4 regions of the Streptomyces sp. NPDC048671 genome follow, and region 1 is predicted to be linked to each of the others. Evidence: riboswitches for the same ligand, from Rfam matches in the RefSeq annotation. Region 1 holds a riboswitch; each other region holds the start of a gene.
The links. Region 1 has a riboswitch for cyclic di-AMP ahead of ACZ6S6_RS31110 (M23 family metallopeptidase). Riboswitches for the same ligand answer to the same signal wherever they lie in the genome.

Region 1 (4,071 bases):
GAGCAGCTCGGTAGCTCGCTGGGCTCATAACCCAGAGGTCGCAGGTTCAAATCCTGTCCCCGCTACTGAAGAATCAGGCCCGGCACGCATAAAGCGTGCCGGGCCTGATTCGTTTGTGCATGTGTACGTTCGCCGGGCCGCCGGGCCGCCGGGCCGTCAGGTCATCGGCCCGCCGGCCGGTGCGACGCGCGCCGTGCGCGTACTCCCATTGGCCGTCGAGGAGTAGCCCCGCGACCGCGCTCCGGGAAGTCTGGGGGCGGTGCGCGGTACCGTCCGCGGCCCTGAGCGCACCGGGCAGGAGAGCACAGGTGGGGAAGCGGGAGCAGCGGCGAGGGAGGCGGGCCGACCAGATCCGGAACCGCCGGTTCGTCCGGGCTCTGCCTGGCCTGATGATCATCGGCGCGTTGGTGTTCGACTTCTTCACCCCGGCCGCCTTCACCGCTGTCCCGCTCTTCGCCGCGGCCCCGCTGATCGCCGCGCCGTTCTTCTCGCTGGCGGGCACCATCCGTGTCGGAGCCGCCGCGTTGGTGGCCATAGCGGCGCTGCGGCTCTACCGCGGCGCCCTGTTCCAGGTCGTGCCGTCCATCGAGCTCCTCACGGTCCTCACCGTCTCCGCCCTCGCGGTCTTCATCAACGGCGTCGTGCGGCGCAGCAACGAGCAGCTGGCCTCCGCGCGGGTCATCGCGGAGACCGCCATGCGCGCGGTGCTGCCGACGCCGTCCGACCGGATCGGCGGACTGTACGTGGCCGCGCGGTACGAGGCGGCGCAGGCGGACGAGTTCGTCGGCGGTGACCTGTTCTCGGTCACGGACACCCCGTACGGGGTGCGGCTGGTGGTCGGGGACGTGCGCGGCAAAGGCCTGGACGCGGTCGAGGCGGTGGCGGTGATCATCGGCGCGTTCCGGGAGGCTGCCGAGCAGGAGCGGTCGCTGGAGGGGGTGGCTCAGCGGCTGGAGCGTGCGCTGGCGCGGGAATCGAGCAGACGCGGCGGCCTCGACGCGGTCGAGGGGTTCATCACCGCCGTCCTGGCCGAGATCCCGCCGGGTTCGACCCGGGTGCGGATCGTCAACCGCGGCCACCCCGAACCGCTGCTGCTGCACTCGGACGGGGTGCTGGAGGTGCTGCTGCCCACGCTGCCCGCGCTGCCCCTGGGGATGGACCTGGGCGTGTGGCCGGACCGTTCCGACGAGTGGGAGCTGCCCGCCGGGGCGACGCTCCTCCTGTACACGGACGGCCTCTCCGAGGCCCGTGACGCCGACGGGGTCTTCTACGACCCCGCCGAGCGGCTGCGCGGACGGATCTTCCCGGGTCCCGAGGAACTGCTGTCGACGCTGACCGATGACGTACGGCTGCACACCGGTGGGGTGACGACCGACGACATGGCGCTGCTCGCGGTCGTGCGCCCCACCGAGGGCCAGCCGGAGCGGCGCACGACCGTGAGGATCGTGGGTCTGGGGGGCGGCGCCGGGTGAAGGTGAAGGGGCGGACGGGGGAGAGGGTGAGCAGAGGTGAGGGAGAGGCCGCGGCCGATGCCACCGTGCGTAACCGTAAGGAACCCCTCCGCATAACATTTGACGCAACGTCAGAAAACGGATAACGATTGAGGGGCGATCAACTCGCCCGATTCCACCCGGTTGTGCCCCGTAAGTCCAGGCCAATGGCGCGAATGATCAGCTGGAACAGCTTGGAATCGGACCCGTGTGTCTATTAACGTTCGATAACGCAGCGCGGTTGTCCCAGCCGCCGTCAGAGGCGGCACCGTGCGCGAGCGCCGAATTCCGCAAGGGAACCGGGGAACCACCTACATGGGGTGAATCGGGCATCTCTGTCTTGTCGCGAGACGGAGGAACCCGTAGGAGACCTTCCTGCTCCGAACCCGTCAGCTAACCCGGTAGGCGAGAAGGAAGGAAAGGAGTGCGCCCCAGTGGCGTCCAACAAGCCTGCCCCCGAAGCCCCCTCCCGGTTCGTACCCGAACACGGAAATGACTTCGGAACCGGGCCCGGTGCCGTCTACGGCACCCACCACGGCACCACGTACGGCACCGCATACGGCACCCACCACGGAACCGCTTACGGGACCGAGCACGGAACCGCTTACGGAACCGATCGGGGCAGCGAGTTCGGCAACGGCTTCCCGGCCGACGAGACCGAGTCCGACAAGGCGTGGGAGGAATGGAATCCCACCGAGGAGTCCGTCCGCCCCGTACGCGGCAAGCACCGCGTCGCCAAGCAGCGCAATGGTCTCGCCCGTAGCTCCACCGTTCTCGGCGTCGGTGTCATCGCGGCCGTCGGCGCGGGCGGCATGGCCTCCGCGCAGAGCAAGCCGCCGGTTTCCATCTCTCTTCCCGACGCCATCTCGGACAAGCTCCCCGAGGCCAAGTCCCTGCCGGGCGTCGGCGCACTGTTCTCCAGTGGGTCCGAGGCGGAGCAGGCCGGGGCCGAGACCGCTTCCGCCCCGCTGACGACGGCCGGCATCACCACCACCGAGGCCGAGCAGGGCACGACGGACGCCGGCGAGGCGCTCCGCGCCCGCATCCTCCAGCAGGCCGAGCAGCAGCAGGACTCCGCCGACGCGGAGGCCAAGGCGGCCGAGGAGAAGGCCGCCGCGGAGAAGGCGGCAGCCGAGGCGAAGAAGCAGCAGGACGCCGCGGAGGCCAAGGTCGCCGCCGCGAAGAAGAAGGCGGAGGCGGAGGCGAAGAAGAAGGCCGAGGCCGCGCGGCTCGCCAAGCTCGCCGCCAGCTACGCCATCCCCACCTCCTCGTACACGATCACCTCGACCTTCGGCGAAGCCGGTTCGATGTGGTCCTCCGGCTACCACACGGGCCTCGACTTCGCGGCGCCGACCGGTACCCCGATCAAGGCCATCCACAGCGGCACCGTCAAGTCGGCCGGCTGGTCCGGTGCTTACGGCTACCGCACGGTCCTGGAGCTTGAGGACGGTACGGAGCTGTGGTTCTGCCACCAGTCCTCGATCGGTGTCGGCGTCGGCCAGAAGGTCACCACCGGGGACACCATCGGGCGCGTCGGCGCGACCGGCAATGTGACCGGCCCGCACCTTCACCTTGAGGTCCACACCCCGGACGGCACCGGGATCGACCCGATGACCTGGCTGCGTGCCCGGGGCCTGACGGTCTGAGCAGGCTGCCGCTGAACCCCGGCAGTCCTGACGCTCACCCCCCGACGTCGGGACTGCCGGTCCGCCGCTGCATCCGTATCCGTGTCCGTATCCCTGTCCGTGTCCGTGTCCGTATCCGTGTTCGTAGCTGTACACGGCACGGAATATCGGAATAGCGGAGGCGGTGGAACGAGTTGTTCCATCCATGACTTCTCTCCGCAAGCTCGGTTCGTCCAGCCTTCAGGTCTTCCCGCTCTCCCTCGGCGGCAACGTATTCGGCTGGACGGCCGACGAGGCGCAGTCCTTCGCCGTGCTCGACGCGTACGCGGCGGCAGGCGGCAACTTCATCGACACCGCGGACTCGTACTCCTCCTGGGTCCCCGGCAACGAGGGCGGCGAGTCGGAGACCCTCATCGGCAAGTGGTTCGCGGCGCGGGGCAACCGTTCCGACATCGTCCTGGCCACCAAGGTCGGCTCCCACCCCTCGTACAAGGGGCTCTCCCCCACCACCGTCAAGGCCGCGGCCGAGGAGTCGCTGCGCCGGCTCGGTACCGACCACATCGACCTCTACTACACGCACTTCGACGACGAGACGGTCCCGGTCGAGGAGATCATCACCGCCCTCGACCAGCTGGTGAAGGACGGCAAGGTCCGTGAGATCGCCGCCTCCAACATCGCCCCGGAGCGGCTCCGCGCCTCGCTGGACTTCTCCGAGCGCGAGGGACTGGCCCGTTACGTGGCCCTGCAGCCGCACTACAACCTCGTTTCCAGGGACACCTACGAGGGCGAGCTCCAGGACATCGCTGCCGGCGCCGGGCTCGCCGCCGTCCCGTACTACGCCCTCGCCTCCGGCTTCCTCACCGGCAAGTACCGCCCCGGTACGACCGTGGACAGCGCGCGCGCCGGAACGGCGGGCCGGCACCTGGAGTCGGAGCGCGGACAGAAGGTCCTCGCCG
Region 2 (4,071 bases), on a different contig from region 1:
GCAGCGACAGGGCGTCGATCATCGCCTCGGCCCGGTCGCCGATGCCGCGCTTGGGCACGTTCAGGATGCGGCGCAGCGGAACCGTGTCCTCGGGGTTGGAGAGGACCCGGAGGTAGGCCAGGACGTCCCGGACCTCCTTGCGCTCGTAGAAGCGCACACCGCCGACGACCTTGTAGGGCAGGCCGACCCGGATGAAGATCTCCTCGAAGACACGGGACTGCGCGTTCGTCCGGTAGAAGATCGCGACGTCGCCGGCCTTGGCGTCGCCCGCGTCGGTCAGCCGGTCGATCTCGTCGGCGACGAACTGCGCCTCGTCGTGCTCGGTGTCCGCGACGTAGCCGGTGATCCGGGCGCCGGAGCCGGCGTTGGTCCAGAGGTTCTTCGGGCGGCGGCTCGCGTTGCGCTCGATGACGGCGTTGGCGGCGGACAGGATCGTCTGGGTGGAGCGGTAGTTCTGTTCCAGCAGGATCGTGGTCGCGTCCGGGTAGTCCTCCTCGAACTGGAGGATGTTGCGGATCGTGGCGCCTCGGAAGGCGTAGATCGACTGGTCCGCGTCACCGACGACGCACAGCTCGCCGGGGGCGTCGGCGGCACCGGCCGGGCCGACCAGTTCCCGTACGAGCGTGTACTGGGCGTGGTTGGTGTCCTGGTACTCGTCGACCAGGACGTGCCGGAACCGGCGGCGGTAGTGCTCGGCGACGTCGGGGAAGGCCTGGAGCAGGTGCACCGTCGTCATGATGATGTCGTCGAAGTCCAGCGCGTTGGCCTCGCGCAGCCGGGACTGGTACATCGCGTAGGCCTGGGCGAGCGTCTTCTCGAAACCGTCCGCGGCCTGGCCGGCGAAGGTCTCCTCGTCGATCAGCTCGTTCTTGAGGTTCGACACCTTCGCCGTGAACGACTTCGGCGGGAAGCGCTTCGGGTCGAGGTCGAGATCGCGGCAGACCAGGGCCATCAGCCGCTTGGAGTCCGCGGCATCGTAGATCGAGAACGAGGACGTGAAGCCGAGCTTCTTCGACTCGCGGCGCAGGATCCGTACGCACGCGCTGTGGAAGGTCATGACCCACATGGCGTTGGCGCGGGGGCCGACGAGCTGCTCGACGCGCTCCTTCATCTCACCGGCGGCCTTGTTGGTGAACGTGATCGCCAGGATCTGGCCGGGGTGCACCCCCCGCTCGGCGAGCAGGTGGGCGATGCGGTGGGTCAGTACCCGGGTCTTGCCCGAACCGGCCCCGGCGACGATGAGCAGCGGGGACCCCGCGTGCACGACGGCGGCGCGCTGCTCGGTGTTCAGCCCGTCGAGCAGCGCGGCGGCGTCGATCACCGGGCGGTGGGCCCCGTCGCGGTAGTACGCGTCGCGGGGCGGCGGGGGCCCGTCGAACACGCCCCCGAAGAGGTCCTCCGGCACCGCTTCGGGTGCGGAGTCCTCGGGGGGCGGCGGGGGCCCTTCCTCCGTGTGCTGGAGGCCGGCCAGGAAACTGTCGTCAAAGAGGCTGCTCATCGCTGTCCGAGTCTAGGCCGCCGCACTGACACCCTGGGCTCACATGGCGAACCGCACACCTCCGCACACCTCCGCGCGGCCACCCAGAGCGATGCCGGACCCACACTGTGTGGACCGATCCCGCGCCTGACCTGCCCGCACCTCGCCCACTTCGCCAAGGTCACGAAAATGTATCGGGCATATCGAACATCAACCTTCACAGCGGCACCATGAGTTGGCTAGCGTGCACGTTCGGGCGGCCCGTACCCCCAGAGGCGAACCACGCCGAGCGGGCGTCCACGCCGAATCCTGGGCTGCCCGTACGGAGTCCGGAACCGGGGACCCACACGCAGCACCGGGGTGAATCGGTCCGAATCCCCCACCAGGACCGTAGGGCAGCCTTCCGTTACGCCCGAACCCGACAGCTAACCCGGTAGGCGGTCCACGGAAGGAGATGCAGGCCTTGGCGTCGCATCGCAAACCGCGCCCCCGGGCGCGCAGCACCAGCCCGGCCATCGGGTTCACGACGGCCGCACTCGCCTCGGTGACCCTGCTGTCCACGCAGAGCGCGCTGGCGGCCCCGGCCCCGAAGCCCGGCATCGAGGACGTCCAGAAGAAGGTCGACGACCTCTACCGACAGGCGGGCACCGCGACCCAGCACTACGACCAGGCGAAAGAGGCGTCCGCCAAGCAGCGCACCAAGGTGGACACGCTGCTGGACGACATCGCCGAGCGCGCCGACAAGCTGAACGACGCCCGCCGGACGCTCGGGAACTACGCCGCCGCCCAATACCGTGACGGGGCGCTCGCGCCGACCGCCACCTTCTTCCTGGCGAACGACCCGCAGTCGTTCTTCGACCAGACCCACCTCATGAACCGGATGGCCGCGAACCAGCAGCAGGCCGTCACTGACTTCCGTACGAAGCAGGCCGAGGCGTCCAAGAAGCGCGCCGAGGCGGTGACGAGCCTGGAGACGCTCACCGCGTCCCAGACCCGGCTGCGCACCAGCAAGCGGAACGTCCAGGACAAGCTGACCGAGGCCCGCACGCTGCTGTCGAAGCTGACCGCCGAGGAGAAGGCACGCCTCGCCGAGCTGGAGCAGAAGAAGAAGGACGAGGCCGAGCGCAAGGCGGCGGAGCTGGCGAAGAAGCAGGCCGCCGCGAAGGCCGAGGCCGACCGCAAGGCCAAGGAGTCCGGGAGCGGGAGCGGGACCGGCACGGGCACCGGGAGCGGTTCGGGCGCCGGGACGGGTTCCGGTTCGGACAGCAGCGCCACGACGAAGGCCGAGAAGGTCCTCGCGTTCGCCAGGGCCCAGATCGGCAAGCCGTACGTCTGGGGAGCGACCGGCCCGTCCTCGTACGACTGCTCGGGGCTCACCCAGGCGGCCTGGAAGGCGGCGGGGGTCAGCATTCCGCGGACCACCTGGGACCAGGTGAACGTGGGCACCCGGATCGCGACGGCGGATCTGCGGCCCGGGGACCTGGTCTTCTTCTACGACGACATCAGCCACGTCGGCATCTACAAGGGCGACGGCATGATGATCCACGCGCCGAAGCCGGGGGCGAACGTGCGCGAGGAGTCGATCTACTACATGCCGATCTACGGGAGCGTGCGGCCCGGTTAGGGGCGTTGCGGTACGGCGGGTGGCCCCTGCGGCAGCGGCCACCGCCGGCCGCTGCCCGGCCGCTGCCCGGCCCGGCCCGGTCAGGTCAGGTCAGGTCAGGTCAGGTCAGGTCAGGTCCAGAGCGTGGCGATGAAGATGTTGACGACCGTCAGTCCGCCCACCGCCGCGAAGAGGCCCTTCTCGACCTTCTCCTCGTCCCGCTTGACGTAGACGAGCCCGAGGATGACGACCAGGATCAGCAGCTTGATGCCGATCTTGACGTTGTTCACGGGGTGGTCGTCGGCCTGGTCGAGCCCGACCAGGGCGATACCGGTGACCAGCATGGTCAGCGCGCCGTGCAGCATCCCCGGCACGAAGCGCGCGGTTCCCGCCCCCATCGCCTTCATCTGGGTGAGGAAGCCCCCCAGCAGGGCGGCGATTCCGATGATGTGCAGGGCGACGAAGACATCAATGAGTACACGCATGGTTCCGCACCTTAGCCCTGGCCGTATCAGCCTTCCGCAGCCAGGTGAGGCTTACTGGACGCTTGACTGACGAATGCACCAATTGCCTGACTCTGGTGCAATTTTTCCGGTCATCCAGCAACAACACCACGCCAAATTCGGGCAATAGGCGTCATTACGACTCCTGCCCGTGCCCCGGGTTTAGCGTCCCTACCAGGTGACCGGATCACCGCCGCTCCGCACCCGGACGGCACCGTCCGGTCGCCCCGCCGAGAGATCCGGCGGCGGGCCGCTCCCCCTGTTGGTGACCCGCCGCCGGACCGGGCGGGCCCGCCGGTAGGCCCCGACGGGCAGTCGACAGGAAGGACCCCCGCCCTCGTGGCCGCGCACCGGAAACCCAAGCAGCGCCCGTACACCGGCTCTGCTGCCCGCACCGCAGCGACCCTCGCCCTCGCCGGGGCCGCGACCGCTGCCGCGCTGCCGGGATCCGCGCACGCCGACCCGACGCCCACCCCCGCGCGGGTCAA
Region 3 (4,071 bases), on a different contig from region 1:
AGAAGCGTGCGCAGGGCGCCCTCACGGACCCCTGCGCGCCCCGGAGGAGAGGTCTTCGCCATGCACCGCCCCGCCGCCCGCTACGTACTGCCCGAGTTCACCGAGCGCACGTCCCAGGGGACCCGCACGCTCGACCCGTACTCCAAGCTCCTGGCCGAACGGGTCGTCTTCCTGGGCACACCGGTCGACGACGTCGCGGCCAACGACCTGGTCGCCCAGTTCATGTACCTGGAACACAACGAACCCGACCGGCCCATCCAGCTCTACATCAACTCCCCCGGCGGCTCGTTCGGGGCCATGACCGCCGTCTACGACACGATGGAGTTCCTCACCTGCGAGGTGGAGACCTTCTGCCTCGGCCAGGCGGGCGCCGCAGCGGCCGTACTGCTGGCCGCGGGAGCCCCGGGCCGGCGGCACGCGCTGCCCGGCGCACGGGTCGTGCTGCAGCAGCCGGAACTCGCCGAACCGGTGCAGGGGCAGCCGTCCGATCTGGAGATCGAGGCCCGGGAACTGGCCAGGATGCGCGAGACGCTGACGAGCATGCTGGTCCGCCACACCGGCCGCTCCGCCGAACAGGTCACCGCCGACACCGAGCGCGATCTCATCCTCGACGCCGAGGGCGCCAAGACCTATGGGCTGATCGACCACATCGTGCGGAGCCGGGGGCCCGCGCTGCCGCCGCCCGCCGCGCGGTGAACCCCCGATGCAGCCACCGGAGTTCCCGCCGCTGCCCGCCCTGACCCGCGCGGAGGGCGAGTTCATCGACCGCTATCTGCAAGTCGTCGACCAGGTGGGCCGGACCAATCCGGCCCGCGCCGACGACACCTACCGGGCCCTGCGCGCCGCGCAGGCACTCGCCTCGCACGCGGCGGCGCTGCGGGACGCGCTCACGTTGATGCACGAGCGGGGTGAAGCCCGGATCCACTCCACCACGTTGACGCGGGCGCTACGGGTACTGGACGGCGAGCGCCGCGCCGGGCGGGTCACCGTGCCGCCGGCCCAGACGAGTTGATCAACTCCCTTGCGCCGACACGCCCGACGGGTGGACCGAATTATCTCGCTCGTTCGGCGTAGGTGATACCTCGCACGAGGGACAGCTCAACTTGCGCTTCCGAGATGGACTATGGGTGAAATCTCCCCTTCCGCCGCTGGTACGGCACCGGCGGGGGAGGTCCACCGACTCCACGAATGGCCCTCTGTCCACCCGAACGGGCCAGCCGTGACGAGCCTCACATATCACCGTTTCACCTCGGAAATCCGGCGTTCGGTGAGTCAAGATCCCTGGGACGACAAGCCCCCGCCACCGCGGCGGGGCGGTCCGGGCGGACGCCGAGTCCTGCCGCTGTCCGGATGCCTGGTCGACAGGAGTGGATCGGCAGGAGTGGAGGACCCGAGCACAACGGGCCGACCGGACCTCCGGTTGTCCCTCGGGGTGAAGCCGCCTTGTGCGGCCGGGCAACTTCGCCAGCCCGAACCCGACAGGTCATCCTTCACAGGCGGCTGACGAAGGGTTGCGCATGAGTGCGCAGGTTCATGTCCCGTCTCTGCTCGGCCGGGCCGCCACGGCCTCGGCCATGACTCTCGCCGCCGTCGGCGGCACGCTGTTCGTCCCCGGCGCCGTGACCGACGCCCAGGCCGCGACTCATTCGATGAAGGCGCTCAACATCGCCGCGTCGAAGAAGGGATCGCCGTACCGGTGGGGCGCAAGCGGCCCCAGCCGTTTCGACTGTTCGGGGCTGACGCTGTACTCGTTCAAGAAGGCGGGCAAGAAGCTCCCGCGCACGGCCCAGCAGCAGTACAACAAGACCCGCCACATCTCGGCCTCGAAGCGGCAACGCGGCGATCTGGTCTTCTTCCACTCCGGCCGCAGCGTCTTCCACGTGGGCATCTACGCGGGCAGCGGCAAGATCTGGCACTCGCCGAAGACCGGCGCCGTGGTGCGGCTGGAGAAGATCTGGACGAAGAGCGTCTACTACGGGCGGGTCAGCTGACGCCGCCGCCCCGCCACCGGATCCACACCTGAGATCAGTGCAGCAGGGTGCCGGTCACCAGCACCGCCCCGAGTGCGGTGAGCGCCACGCCGCTGCCGCCCTCGATCGCGCGGGCGGTGCGCGGCCGGCGCAGCCACCGGCCCAGGCGGTCCACCAGGAGCGCCACGGCCGGAAACCAGATCAGCGCGAGCAGCACGACGATCGCGGCGAGCAGCAGTGTCCTGGGCAGCGGGTGGGCCCCGGCGGGGACGAACTGCGGAAGCAGGCTGAGGAAGAGCACCGGCGCCTTGGGGTTAAGGGCGTTGGTCAGAAAGCCCTGGCGCAGTGCGCGTCGGGTCCCGATGGCGGCCTGCCCGCCGTCCGGCCGGTCCACCGCGGCTTCGGCGGCGTGCGCCCGCCCGTCGCGGCGCCGGGCGGCGCGCAGCGCGCTGACGCCCAGGTAGAGCACGTACGCCCCGCCTAGGAGCTGAACCGTACGGAACAGCACCGGCACCGCCACCAGCACGGCGGCCAGTCCGGCGACGGCGAGCGCGGTGTGGACGAGCAGGCCCCCGGCGACGCCGAGCGCGGTCGCCACCCCCGCCGACCGCGAGGCGAGAGCGTTGCGTACGACGACGGTGAAATCCGCTCCGGGCAGCGCGACCATGGCGGCGGCGACTCCGAGGAAGGCGGTCAGTTGGGCGTCCATGGGCTCCACATTGGACCCGAACGGCCTTTAGCATGTACTTGCAATCTTGTGGGTCTGCCAAAAGGAATGCTTAATGTACGACCCGACGCGGCTCGCGGCGCTGGTGGCGGTCGCCGAGGCCGGTTCGATCACCAGGGCCGCCGCCCGCCTGGGCTACACCGCCCCCGCGCTCTCCCAGCAGCTCGCCAAGCTGGAGCGGGAGGCCGGTGCCGCGCTGCTGGTCCGGCACCACCGGGGCGCCCGTCTCACCGCCGCGGGCGAGCTGCTCGCCGGCCGGGCCCGGCGGGTCCTGGACGAGATGGACCAGGCCCGCCACGAGCTGGCCCGACTGGCCGGGCTCTCCGGCGGGCGCCTGCGCGTCGGCACCTTCACCACGGCCGGCATCCATCTGCTGCCTCCCGTGCTGAGTGCCTTCCGCCGGGCGCACCCGGATGTGGAGCTGGTCGTCACGGAGTACGAGCCGCCGGGCGGGGTCGCGGCGGTGGCGGCGGGCGAGGTCGATCTCGCGCTGACGCACGCGTACGAACCGGCCGCCGCGACGCCGCTGCCCTCGGGCGTCAGTGCCGAGCCCCTGCTGGTCGAGGAACTGGTGCTGATCACCGCCGTCGGGCAGGTCCTGGCCGACGGCAGCGGGCGGCTTCCGGTGACGGATCTGGCGGGCCGGCCGCTGATCAGCAGCGCGCCCACGCATCCGCCGCGCCGCGGGGTGGAGAACGCGCTGGCCGAGGCGGGCGCTCTGCCCGCGGTGGTCTGCGAGTCGCCGGGCTACGCGCTGGTGTGCGCCCTGGTCAGCGCGGGCATCGGGATCGCGGTGGTTCCCGAGATGGTCGCGGCGATGTCACCGACGCCGCTGTCCGTGCGGAGGCTGGAGCCCGCCGCGTTCCGCCGGACGATCTCGGTGGTGCACCGCGGTGACCGGTCGAGCGCCGCGGCGGCGACCCTGCGGGCCCTGTTGCGCAGCGGATTCGGCCGGGCCGCCGCGCCGCAGTGACCCGGACCGCGGGGCACGGGTCCGGTCAGCCCTGGACGGGGACGTTCCAGGGGAGGGCGATCCAGACGGTCTTGCCGCCCTCGGCGGTGGGTGTGACGGTCAGCCGGCCACCGTACTCCTTGGCCAGGGAGCGGATGATCACCATGCCGCGCCCATTGTCCTGCTGGACGGCGGCGGGCAGCCGCTGGGGCCAGCGGGGGTGACTGTCCGTCACCCCGAGGTACAGCTGCTCCTCGCGCTCCAGCCGTAGATCCACGGTGAAGGTGGGCGACTGGCCGAACGTGTGCTGCACCGCGTTGGTCGCGAGCTCCGAGACGATCAGCCGGATGGTGTCCGCGGCCTCGTTCCCGTCGGGCAGTCCCCATTCGGCCAGTACCCGGGCCACATACCTCCGGGCCGCG
Region 4 (4,071 bases), on a different contig from region 1:
TGTCCCGCTAGGTTCACCGTTCGACTCACCAGTCACTCGTCAGTCACACGGAAGGCATCCCCATGGGCTCCGCGAACGGCAGACACCGTCGCCCTCGGCAGGCACCCGCGATCCTCGTCGCCGCAGGCGTGACCGGCTCGGCCATTGCCATCCCGCTGCTCGGCGCGGCAGGCGCGCACGCCGCCGACGCCTCGACCTGGGACCGGGTGGCGGAGTGCGAGAGCGGCGGCATGTGGAGTGCCGACCTCAGCAACGGCTACTACGGCGGCCTGCAGTTCTCGCAGGAGGTCTGGAAGTCCTACGGCGGCGAGTCCTACGCCCCGCGCGCGGACCTCGCCAGCCGCTCGCAGCAGATCGCCGTGGCGGAGAAGGTCCTGGACGACCAGGGGGCGAAGGCGTGGCCCAGTTGCGCGGTCATCTCCGGCCTCGCCGTGGACGGGTCCCTGCCGGGCGTCGATCCGGGCAGTACTCAGTCCGCCGACCCGGCCGAGAGCGCGGATCCGGCCGCGAGTGCCGATCCGTCAGAGAGCGCCGACCCGTCGGGCGACGCGTCCAAGGACGCGTCCAAGGGCGCGACGAAGACCCCGTCGGACGACGCCACGGCCGACACCGCTGACAAGGACCGTACGCCGGACGCCTCGGCCTCCCCGTCCGCCACGCCCTCGGCATCCGGCTCCTCCGGCGCGACCGACCCCTCGGGCGCCCCGGACGCTCCGGATGCCCCCGACGGGTCCTCCTCGGACGGGGAGACGGGCGGCAGGCACCGCGGCACGCCGGCCCCGGAGGGGGCCGGCGGCGACCGGGACGGAGGGCGGCACGCCTCGCGAGGTGAAGGTGACGCACGCGACAAGGGTGCACCGGCTGCTGACGGTACGTACACCGTCCGGCCGGGCGACAACCTCTGGGCGATTGCTGACGCACAGAAGCTGCCCGGCGGCTGGACCGAGCTGTACGAGGCCAACAAGGTGACGGTCGGTTCCGACCCGGACCTCATCCTTCCTGGCCAGAGCCTCGATCTCGGCGTGAAGGCCGGATGAGAACGGCCGCGGAAACGGTCTGATCAACAGCTGAAAACACCCAGAATTCAGGGTACTTAAGAGGCCTATGTCCCACTTTTGACTAAGTGAGACATGGGTCTCTTCGTGTGAACTGGCATGTCTTGTCCGGGAGCTCCCTCCGCATCCGTCCCGACCTGCGCAAACATATGTTTTTCAGATGCAAGTAAGAGCTGTTTATCCGGTATGTCCTTCTTTGAATGTGGGGGTTGGGTGTGTTTACGGTCGGAACCGCTCGCACCGCGGGCCCCGTCGATCGTCACGCCGAATCCTGCCGTCGGTCGAAGGGAACAGACGCGTAAAGCGCCGTAGGCAGGAGCGGGGGACCCAGGTAAGTGCCGGGCCCGATCGTCGCAAGACGCATCAGGACCGGCTTGGGGTTAAGTCGTGCGCTAGGACGTGCGACCGGGCAACTCACTTGGCCCGAACCCGACAGCTCACCTCGTAGGCGTCGGTGAGGAGAAGTCTCGATGCTGCTGAACAGCAAGGGCAACAAGCACCGCCGCCCGTCCAAGGCCGTCCGTTTCGCCACGCTCGCCGGTGTGACCGGTGCCGCGATCGCCGTGCCGCTGATGGGTGCCACCGGCGCCTCCGCGGCCTCCGTCTCCACGTGGGACGCGGTCGCCCAGTGCGAGTCCGGCGGCAACTGGTCCATCAACACCGGCAACGGCTACTACGGCGGTCTGCAGTTCTCGCAGTCCAGCTGGGCCGCCGCCGGCGGTACGCAGTACGCGGCCCGCGCCGACCTGGCCAGCAAGTCCCAGCAGATCGCTGTGGCCGAGAAGCTCCTCGACATGCAGGGACCGGGCGCCTGGGCCTGCGCCGGTGCCGGCAACCTGAGCAACGACGGTGTCGACCCGGGCGTCGACACCGGCTCCAAGACCGAGACCGCTCCGAAGCAGGAGTCGGCTCCGGCCCAGCAGGCCGAGCCGAAGAAGGCCGAGCGCACCGAGGCCCCCGCCACCAACCGCTCGGACCGCCCCGAGGCCGGGCAGAAGAAGACCGTCACCACCCCGACCGGCGAGAAGGTCAAGAAGGGTGACGGCGAGTACAAGGTCGTCACCGGCGACTCGCTGAGCCAGATCGCGGCCGACCACGACGTCAAGGGCGGCTGGGAGAAGCTGTTCGAGCTGAACAAGGACATCGTCAAGGACGCCGACATGATCTTCCCGGGTCAGCAGCTCCACCTGGTGAAGTAGTTCGGCACTCTCCTCGCCGAGCGCCCCGGCCCGGCCGCACCTCCCCCCGTGCGGCCGGGCCGGGGCTCACCGCTTTCCCGTGTTGATTGTTCAACTGTTGTAGTTACTGGCCAGTAAATTTCTGGCCGTTTGCCCTGCTGTGCCCGCTCTTGGGTCCTTTTTCGTCCCAGGGGACGGGCGCGCGGCCGACTGAGACGGCCGGGCCGGTTAGGCTCTTGTCGCAAGGCCAAAGTGACCCTGCACAACCAGCGTCATATCCCAGAAGGAGATGCCTCGTGCCGTCCATCGACGTCGTCGTAGCCCGGGAAATCCTCGACTCCCGGGGCAACCCCACGGTCGAGGTCGAGGTTGGCCTCGACGACGGCAGCACGGGTCGTGCTGCCGTTCCGTCCGGAGCCTCCACCGGTGCGTTCGAGGCCATTGAGCTTCGCGACGGTGACCCCAACCGCTACCACGGGAAGGGCGTCGAGAAGGCGGTCCTGGCCGTGATCGAGCAGATCGGCCCGGAGCTCGTCGGCTACGACGCGACCGAGCAGCGGCTGATCGACCAGGCCATGTTCGACCTGGACGCCACCGAGAACAAGGGCTCGCTCGGCGCCAACGCCATCCTCGGCGTCTCGCTCGCCGTCGCCCACGCCGCGTCCGAGGCCTCGGACCTGCCGCTGTTCCGCTACCTCGGTGGCCCGAACGCGCACCTGCTGCCCGTCCCGATGATGAACATCCTCAACGGTGGGTCGCACGCCGACTCCAACGTGGACATCCAGGAGTTCATGATCGCCCCGATCGGCGCGGAGTCCTTCTCCGAGGCCCTGCGCTGGGGCGCCGAGGTCTACCACACGCTGAAGAAGGTCCTGAAGACCAAGGGCCTGTCCACCGGTCTCGGTGACGAGGGCGGCTTCGCGCCGAACCTGGAGTCCAACCGCGCCGCGCTCGACCTCATCCTTGAGGCGATCAAGGAAGCCGGCTACGCCCCGGGCAAGGACATCGCGCTCGCGCTCGACGTCGCCGCGTCCGAGTTCTACAAGGACGGCAAGTACGAGTTCGAGGGCAAGTCCCGCTCGGCCGCCGAGATGACCGAGTACTACGAGGAGCTCGTCGACGCGTACCCGCTGGTCTCCATCGAGGACCCGCTGTACGAGGACGACTGGGCCGGCTGGAAGGTCATCACCGACAAGCTCGGCGCCAAGGTGCAGATCGTCGGCGACGACCTCTTCGTCACCAACCCGGAGCGCCTGGCCCGCGGCATCGAGGAGGGCTCCGCCAACGCCCTGCTTGTCAAGGTCAACCAGATCGGTTCGCTGACCGAGACCCTGGACGCCGTCGAGCTGGCCCAGCGCAACGGCTTCAAGTGCATGATGTCGCACCGTTCCGGCGAGACCGAGGACGTCACCATCGCCGACCTCGCGGTCGCCGTGAACTGCGGCCAGATCAAGACCGGCGCCCCGGCCCGCTCGGACCGTGTCGCCAAGTACAACCAGCTGCTGCGCATCGAGGAGATCCTCGACGACGCCGCGGTGTACGCGGGCCGCTCGGCGTTCCCCCGGTTCCGCTCCGCGAACTGACGAACCCGGCAGGGGCTGACCCGTACGGCAGGACTGACCCGTACGGCAGGGTCCGGCAAGCCCGACGGGGTCCAGCGCCCCGGCCTCCGTCCGTCCCCGCACTCGGTCCCGTACCGTGTGCGGGGACGGACGTGCGTAATGGGGAGGCGGAGACATGGCCGCGAAGGACCGGGACCGGTTCTCCACCGCGACCCGGCTGAGGCTGCTCGGTGAGCAGACCGCAGCCCGTGTCTACAGGTCCCAGAACCGCCGTCA

Region 2: linked by a shared signal. The riboswitch ahead of ACZ6S6_RS36940 (C40 family peptidase) and the one ahead of ACZ6S6_RS31110 (M23 family metallopeptidase) in region 1 are both predicted to bind cyclic di-AMP.
Region 3: linked by a shared signal. The riboswitch ahead of ACZ6S6_RS28045 (C40 family peptidase) and the one ahead of ACZ6S6_RS31110 (M23 family metallopeptidase) in region 1 are both predicted to bind cyclic di-AMP.
Region 4: linked by a shared signal. The riboswitch ahead of ACZ6S6_RS13820 (transglycosylase family protein) and the one ahead of ACZ6S6_RS31110 (M23 family metallopeptidase) in region 1 are both predicted to bind cyclic di-AMP.

What each region holds. Positions count from the first base shown of each region.
Region 1 is NZ_JBVJHB010000017.1:175,620-179,690, forward strand. Features, by position in the region: tRNA gene ACZ6S6_RS31100 (tRNA-Met) at 1-65, shown strand, start outside; gene ACZ6S6_RS31105 (PP2C family protein-serine/threonine phosphatase) at 309-1,472, shown strand; cyclic di-AMP (ydaO/yuaA leader) riboswitch at 1,760-1,913, shown strand; gene ACZ6S6_RS31110 (M23 family metallopeptidase) at 1,925-3,136, shown strand; gene ACZ6S6_RS31115 (aldo/keto reductase) at 3,321-4,071, shown strand, end outside.
Region 2 is NZ_JBVJHB010000030.1:15,419-19,489, forward strand. Features, by position in the region: gene pcrA (DNA helicase PcrA) at 1-1,498, opposite strand, end outside; cyclic di-AMP (ydaO/yuaA leader) riboswitch at 1,768-1,933, shown strand; gene ACZ6S6_RS36940 (C40 family peptidase) at 1,932-3,101, shown strand; gene ACZ6S6_RS36945 (hypothetical protein) at 3,212-3,565, opposite strand; gene ACZ6S6_RS36950 (C40 family peptidase) at 3,923-4,071, shown strand, end outside.
Region 3 is NZ_JBVJHB010000015.1:177-4,247, forward strand. Features, by position in the region: gene ACZ6S6_RS28035 (ATP-dependent Clp protease proteolytic subunit) at 61-696, shown strand; gene ACZ6S6_RS28040 (hypothetical protein) at 704-1,012, shown strand; cyclic di-AMP (ydaO/yuaA leader) riboswitch at 1,342-1,514, shown strand; gene ACZ6S6_RS28045 (C40 family peptidase) at 1,518-1,991, shown strand; gene ACZ6S6_RS28050 (LysE family translocator) at 2,026-2,679, opposite strand; gene ACZ6S6_RS28055 (LysR family transcriptional regulator) at 2,753-3,670, shown strand; gene ACZ6S6_RS28060 (ATP-binding protein) at 3,696-4,071, opposite strand, start outside.
Region 4 is NZ_JBVJHB010000006.1:125,327-129,397, reverse strand. Features, by position in the region: gene ACZ6S6_RS13825 (transglycosylase family protein) at 63-1,037, shown strand; cyclic di-AMP (ydaO/yuaA leader) riboswitch at 1,350-1,521, shown strand; gene ACZ6S6_RS13820 (transglycosylase family protein) at 1,526-2,254, shown strand; gene eno (phosphopyruvate hydratase) at 2,530-3,816, shown strand; gene ACZ6S6_RS13810 (FtsB family cell division protein) at 3,971-4,071, shown strand, end outside.